3 regions of the Streptomyces sp. GDS52 genome follow, and region 1 is predicted to be linked to each of the others. Evidence: riboswitches for the same ligand, from Rfam matches in the RefSeq annotation. Region 1 holds a riboswitch; each other region holds the start of a gene.
What was found. A riboswitch is a leader RNA that binds a small molecule or an ion and turns the genes downstream of it on or off. The one in region 1 is predicted to bind cyclic di-AMP.
Positions count from the first base shown of each region.

Region 1 (2,255 bases):
CCGCGCTGACCCGGGCCGAGGCCGAGCTGATCGACCGTTACCTCGAGGCCGTCGACCTGCTCGGCCGGATCAACCCGGCCCGCGACGGCGACACCTACCGGGGGCTGCGTGCCGCGCAGGCACTGGTCGGCAAGGCCGTCGCCCTGCGCGACGCGCTGGCCCTGATGCACAGGCGCGGCGAGACCGAACTGCACACCGCCACCCTGGCCCGCGCGTTGCGGGTGCTGGACGGCGAGCGGCGCACGGCCCGCGTCATCCTGCCGCCGGGATCCGGCAGTTGACGCCCTACCGGCCCGGTCGGGGCGTGCGCCGGTGACATGTCCGCACCGGAGTTGAAACGGACCAAAAGGCTTACCCCCAAGCGGCGTAGACGCACGACTTCTTTTCGGGCCGCCAAGGTTGCGCACCGCGCGCGCCCCCTTTCGGAATCAAGCATTCCGATGCTGGTCCGGGGCTCCTCGGCGCTCTGGACGGAAGTCCGGACGCAGCACTGTCCACCCGAACGGATGAGTGGTGAGTAACAACACAAACCCCTGGCTCAGGTGGGATTTCGGGCCAACCATTGCCAAGATCGCTCACTGACGACAAGCCCCCGCCACCGCGGCGGGGCGATCCGGGCGGACGCCGAGTCCTGCCGCCGCCCGGATGACCGGTCGACAGGAGTGGATCGGCAGGAGTGGAGGACCCGAGCATGACGGGTCGCCGGCGCGGGGATTCCCGTGCCGAGCAGCCCTTGGGGTGAAGCCGCACAGGTGCGGCCGGGCAACTTCGCCAGCCCGAATCCGACAGGTCATCCTTCACAGGCGGCTGACGAAGGGTTGCGCATGTCCGCGCTCAATCGTGTCCCGTCTCTCATGGCCCGGGCCGGCACGGCCTCGGCCCTCACCCTCGCCGCAGTGGGCGGCTCACTCGTGGTTCCCGGTGCGGCCTCGGAGGCGGCGGCCGCGAGTTCGGCCACCAAGGCCCTCCAGGTCGCGGCGGCCAAGAAGGGGGCGCCCTACCGGTGGGGCGCCACCGGACCGTCCCGCTTCGACTGCTCCGGCCTGACCCTCTACTCGTACAAGAAGGCGGGTAAGCAACTGCCGCGTACCGCAGCCCAGCAGTACAACAAGACACGCAAGATCTCGGCCTCCAGCCGCAAGGCGGGCGACCTGGTGTTCTTCCACTCGGGTCAGAACGTCTACCACGTCGGCATCTACGCGGGTCAGAACAAGATCTGGCACGCCCCGAAGACCGGGGACGTGGTACGCCTGCAGAAGATCTGGACCCGCAGCGTCTGGTACGGCCGGGTCGGCTGATCCGCGGGGGCGGCGGCATTCCCCCCTGCCGCCGCCCCCGCCCCTCCGTCGGACGGTCACCGACGCGGCCGGGGCCGCGCTGTTCCCTCGCGGCCCCCTACGGCTCCTGCCGTCCCGCCGCCGTGACCGGCTCGGCCGGGACGGCCCACGGGAGTACGACGAAGACGGTCTTGCCGCCTTCCCTGGTCGGGCGGACCCTCATCCTGCCGCCGCACTCCGCGGTCAGCCAGCGGATGATGACCAGCCCCCGGCCGTTGTCCTGCTGGACCGCGGCGGGGAGCCGCTTGGGGAACCTCGGATGACTGTCGGTCACCCCGATGCGCAACCGCTCGTCGTGGTCGAGGGCGATGTCCACCGTGAACGTGGGTGACTGCCCGAGGGTGTGCTGCACGGCGTTGGTGGCCAGTTCGGACACGATCAGCCGTACGGTGTCGGACACGTCCGTGTCCGCCGGCATGCCCCACTCCGCCAGTGTGTCCATCACATGGGCACGCGCGGCGGAGACCGAGGCCGGATCGCTCGGCAGAGTGATGGATGCTTCCAGATGGTCTGCCATGGCGACGTCGTCCCTTTCCCACGGGTCCACGGTCCGGCACGGAGCGGCTGATTCGAGTACGGTCCCGCACTGGTGCTTCGCCGCCAGACTGCCATCACCACGGGGCGTGGGCGACGATACGGCCAAGATATGCATATATCTGTCGCTCAAAACGGTGAACTCTGCGACGAGGGACCGTATACGGGCGGCCCAGAGGGAGTAAGGGGGAACGATGCAGCACGGTCCCGCGGTACGCCGCCGGAAACTGGGTGCCGAACTGCGTTCGCTGCGCACGTCGGCGGGGTTCACCAGCGGTGAGGCGGCCCGTCTGGTGGGCTGGCACCAGTCGAAGGTGAGCCGGATCGAGACGGGCACGAGCAGGGCGAAACCGGCCGATGTGCGGTTACTGCTCGACGCCTACG
Region 1 is NZ_CM125966.1:6,368,008-6,370,262, reverse strand. It holds gene ACTWJ9_RS29160 (hypothetical protein) at 1-281, shown strand, start outside; cyclic di-AMP (ydaO/yuaA leader) riboswitch at 691-821, shown strand; gene ACTWJ9_RS29155 (C40 family peptidase) at 825-1,298, shown strand; gene ACTWJ9_RS29150 (ATP-binding protein) at 1,396-1,854, opposite strand; gene ACTWJ9_RS29145 (helix-turn-helix domain-containing protein) at 2,066-2,255, shown strand, end outside.

Region 2 (2,255 bases), 5.9 Mb from region 1:
CGGCGAGGATCGAGCGCAGCTGGTCCAGGTCGCCGTCGCGGACCATCCTCCAGAACTGGGCGCCGTCGGCCGGGTCGCTCAGCGGCAGGTTCACCTGGCGCACGCCGGGCAGTTCGATGTCGTGGCCGTCCAGCTTCTGGTCGGCCGCGTTGCGGAAGTCGAAGACGGTGTGCAGTCCCAGGGAGGACAGGAAGGTGGCGTCCGACGCGGTGGCGTGGGCGAGGTGACCGCTGCGGAACAGCACGCCGTGCCGTACCCGGCGGCCGTCCACGGTCGGCAGTCCGCCCACATCGCGGAAGTTCCGCACTCCGGTCAGCTCGGGTTCGGTCGACGGGATGTGCTGCGTCACGGGGGCCCCTCCCTCTCGCCGCCGACGGGGAGGCGCCGACGGATGTCACTCGACGATACGACATGCCTGCCGGGGGCAATGAGTTGTCCGCGGATCGGTCGGCAGGGGCGTTCCGGTCCCGCCGTCAGGCCGGAGCGGGACGTCCCCGATCGGGCACTTGAAGGCGTTCTGTCCGTTTAAGGCATTTCGCCATGAAACGCCCCGAAAGGGAGGGGGTGGGGAGGGCGTGGTGAGCATCGTCATATCGGTGACGATGTGTTGCCGCCGTGCTTCGCGTAATTCTGTTGTTCCGCAAGGGAATTCGGAGGGTGCGGGAAATCCGGGGCGACTCTGGGTGACGGAATTCAGGTGAATGGATCACGGAAAAGGGCCTTCGCTCCGAACATCGCGCTTGTCCCTTTGCGCCGTGGTCGCCTACGTTCGCCATCGATCCGGACGGACGCCTAATCCTGCCGCCGCCCGGAGCCCACACACACTGACCCGTGTACGGCAGGAGCGGGGGACCCACAGGTATCACTGCCTGTTCCGGTCTCCGGAACAGGCTCGGGGTTAAGCCGCGTCCCGACGCGGCCGGGCATCTCCAGTCCGAACCCGACAGCTCACCTCGTAGGCGCCGGAGAGGAATTCGTCATGCCCGCAAAGGGTAAGCACCGCCGTTCCCGCGCTGTGCGTCTCACTCGTTCCATCGCCGTCGCCGGTGCCGGTGGCGCCGTGCTCGCCCTGCCGCTTCTCGGCGCCACCGGCGCGAACGCCGCCCCGGCGCAGGCGGCCCCGGAAAAGGCCGTCCAGTCGTTCTCCGTCGCCGGCGAGAAGGCTGACGGCAAGAAGGCCGACAGCGGCCGGAGCGGCGACGTCCGCACGTACATCGTGAAGAGCGGCGACCACCTGGCGAAGATCGCCGAGTCCGAGAACGTCGACGGCGGCTGGAAGCAGCTCTACGCCGACAACCGGGAGGCCGTGGGTGACGACCCGTCGCTCATCCACCCCGGTCTGAAGCTCTCGGTCGACGGCGAGGCCGCGACGAGCACGCCGAAGAAGTCGCCCTCCTCCGGCCCCGCCGGTTCCCTGGGGCTGCCCTCGTCGTCCGCTCCGTCCTCCGCGCCGAAGAAGTCCGCGCCGAAGGCCTCCTCCGACGCCACGACCGTGAAGCAGGCCGCGAACACCTCCGGTTACAGCTCGCCGGTGCCCGGTGGCGGCCTCGGCACCGCCTACAAGGTGGCCGGCAGCATGTGGTCCAGCGGCTACCACACGGGTGTCGACTTCGCCATCCCGACCGGCACCTCCCTGAAGGCCGTCGGCCCGGGCACCGTCGTCTCCGCGGGCTGGGCCGGTGCATACGGCAACCAGGTCGTCGTCCAGCTCGAGGACGGCCACTACGCCCAGTACGCCCACCTGTCCTCGCTGTCCGTCTCGGCCGGCCAGACCGTGAGCGGCGGCCAGCAGGTCGGCCTCTCGGGGTCCACCGGCAACTCGACCGGCCCGCACCTGCACTTCGAGATCCGCACCACGCCGAACTACGGCTCGGACGTGGACCCGGTCGCCTACCTCGGGGCGAAGGGCGTCTCCATCGTCTGACCCCCGCGGCGACCCGCCGGACACGCGCCGAAGGCCGGACCCCGATCCCCGGGGTCCGGCCTTCGGCGCGTTTCGGCCCCTCAACGTTCTTTCCGCCAAGGCTATTCCGGAACGGGGCAATGCTTCGGGAGTGGCTTATCTCACCGCGCGTCAACCCCTTCCTACGGTCGCGTAGGTCACATTCGAAAGGGAATCATGTCCCCTCGTGGCAGACGATTCGAAGAGTGACAGCACATCAGTGATCGGGTCGTACGTGGCGGTGGGGGACAGCTTCACCGAGGGCGTCGGCGACCCCGGCCCGGGCGGGGCGTTCGTCGGCTGGGCCGACCGG
Region 2 is NZ_CM125966.1:430,774-433,028, reverse strand. It holds gene ACTWJ9_RS02155 (tyrosine-protein phosphatase) at 1-349, opposite strand, end outside; cyclic di-AMP (ydaO/yuaA leader) riboswitch at 813-977, shown strand; gene ACTWJ9_RS02150 (M23 family metallopeptidase) at 980-1,924, shown strand; gene ACTWJ9_RS02145 (SGNH/GDSL hydrolase family protein) at 2,163-2,255, shown strand, end outside.
Region 2: it holds a riboswitch for cyclic di-AMP, as region 1 does, so the genes downstream of both, ACTWJ9_RS02150 (M23 family metallopeptidase) here and ACTWJ9_RS29155 (C40 family peptidase) in region 1, are expected to answer to the same signal.

Region 3 (2,255 bases), 3.4 Mb from region 1:
TCGGACGACGGGACGATCTGTGGGTGCTGCCGATCACCAAGGTGCTGTTGCGCCACCCCTTCCTGAGTGACGACGAGTTGGCGGCGACGGCGCGTTCGGTGGTCGGTTCGCTGGCCACGGTCACCATGTCGGGACCGGGCACCGTGGAGCTCCAGCCGTGCGGTGTCACCAAGGCGACGGGACTGGCGCTGGCCGCCGAGCACCTGGGACTGAGCCGGGAACGGACCGTCGCCTTCGGCGACATGCCCAACGACGTCCCGATGTTCCACTGGGCGGCCCACGGTGTCGCCATGGCCAACGCGCACCCCGAGCTGAAGGCGGTGGCCGACGAGATCACCACGACGAACGAGGACGACGGCGTGGCCGTCGTCCTCGAGCGGTTGTTCGGCGGGACGGGCGGGGCGGGGCGGGGCGGCACGCGCCCCCACGCGTGCCGTTCCGGTCTCCACCCCCACGGGTGACCCCGTGGGCCGGGCGTGTCCCGGTGCGCCCGGACGTCTCAGTAGGCGCCGAAGACGTTGTCGATCGAGCCGTAGCGGTCCGCCGCGTAGTTGCAGGCGGCCGTGATGTTCGCGACCGGGTCGAACGGGTCGAGGGCCGTGCCGGGCACGTGGTACGCCCGGAAGGTCGGGTCGATGACCTGCAGCAGGCCCTTCGACGGGGTGCCGGCGACGGCGTTGGAGTCCCACAGGTTGATGGCCTGCGGGTTGCCGGAGGACTCGCGCATGATGTTGCGGTGGATGGAGTCGTAGCTGCCGGGGATGCCGTGCTGCGCCATGATCGACAGCGACTCGCGGATCCAGCCGTCGAGGGTGTCGGGGTACGCCGTCGCGGTGCCGACGGCGGCCGGGGCGGACGACACGGGGGCGGCGGGAGCGGCGGAGGCGCTGGTGGCGCCGAACACCGGAAGGGCGATCGCTGCGACGGCGGCGACGGCGAGGGAGCGGACGAGGCGGGTGCGGCCGAAGCGGCGCCGACCGGATGCGGGCATGGCGGACATGGGTGCGTTCCTCTCCTACGCCTGCGAGGTGAGCTGTCGGGTTCGGGCGGGAGAGTGCCCGGCCGCGCCCCTGCGGGCGTGGCTTCACCCCGAGCCGTCCCGGTGCGGACCGGTCCGGCGACTTACCTGGGTCCCCCGCTCCTGCCGTGCGTGAGTGAGTTGATCGACGGGTGGTGCGGGCGGTGGCAGGATTCGGCGTCCGCCCGACAGGCCGGGAACGTATGCGAGAGCGCATGTCGGGAACAAGTGCGAGCGTCACGTATGACGCCGTTTGATCTTGTCTTGGGCTATTTGGGGGACTTGATCCTTTGTGGGTGCCGACGGCCAACTCACGTTCGGGGCAAGGGGAAGCGTCTCCTCGGGGGAGTCGTGGGCGGGTCGGGGCGCGCGTGACCGACCTCACTGGCCGCACCGCGTGGGCGCATTTGCCGCCAACGGGAACCTGTTTGGCAATTGCGGCAAATCGGTCAACGGGGCGGGCAGGATGGGCCGTGTGTCGAGATGCGGTCCGGGGTGTGCCCGGAGGATGGGTGAGGTGTGCCCGGAAAGCCGCCTGATGTCCTTTGCCGTCGACTGGTCGAAAACGATCTGATGGTGATCCGATATCGGAGGGTGCCGTGACGTGCCGTCCGTGCGTGCTGTGGGTGAGTTCGGGGAATGTGGGTGCTGGCGGTGATCGAAACATGACCGGATACGCTGACTCGAGTGATGTCAGCGACCTATCGACAACCAGCGACCCAGTGGTGAACGGTGCAAGACGTCTGAGCGTCAGTGGACACCAGCAGACAGGAGACCCCTCGTGACCGTCGTCGGGCCATTCGGGCTGAGCGTGCGGGACCAGGCTCTGGAAGCCGATGTCCGGGCCGGGATGACGGCTGTCGAGGAAGGGTTGCTCGAGGCCACCAAGAGTGAGGTCCCCTTCATCACGGGCGCCGCCCAGCACCTGGTGCGGGCCGGCGGCAAGCGGTTCCGGCCGCTGCTCGTGATGCTCGCCGCCCAGTTCGGGGACCCCCACGCGCCCGGCGTCGTACCGTCCGCCGTGGTCGTGGAGCTGACCCACCTGGCCACGCTGTACCACGACGACGTGATGGACGACGCGGGTGTGCGGCGCGGGGTGCCCAGCGCGAACACCCGCTGGGGCAACTCCGTCGCGGTCCTCACCGGCGACTTCCTCTTCGCGCGCGCCTCGCACATCCTGGCCGACCTCGGGCCGGAGGCCGTACGGGTGCAGGCGGAGGCGTTCGAGCGGCTGGTC
Region 3 is NZ_CM125966.1:2,982,741-2,984,995, reverse strand. It holds gene ACTWJ9_RS13480 (HAD family hydrolase) at 1-461, shown strand, start outside; gene ACTWJ9_RS13475 (transglycosylase SLT domain-containing protein) at 500-991, opposite strand; cyclic di-AMP (ydaO/yuaA leader) riboswitch at 1,004-1,167, opposite strand; gene ACTWJ9_RS13470 (polyprenyl synthetase family protein) at 1,800-2,255, shown strand, end outside.
Region 3: it holds a riboswitch for cyclic di-AMP, as region 1 does, so the genes downstream of both, ACTWJ9_RS13475 (transglycosylase SLT domain-containing protein) here and ACTWJ9_RS29155 (C40 family peptidase) in region 1, are expected to answer to the same signal.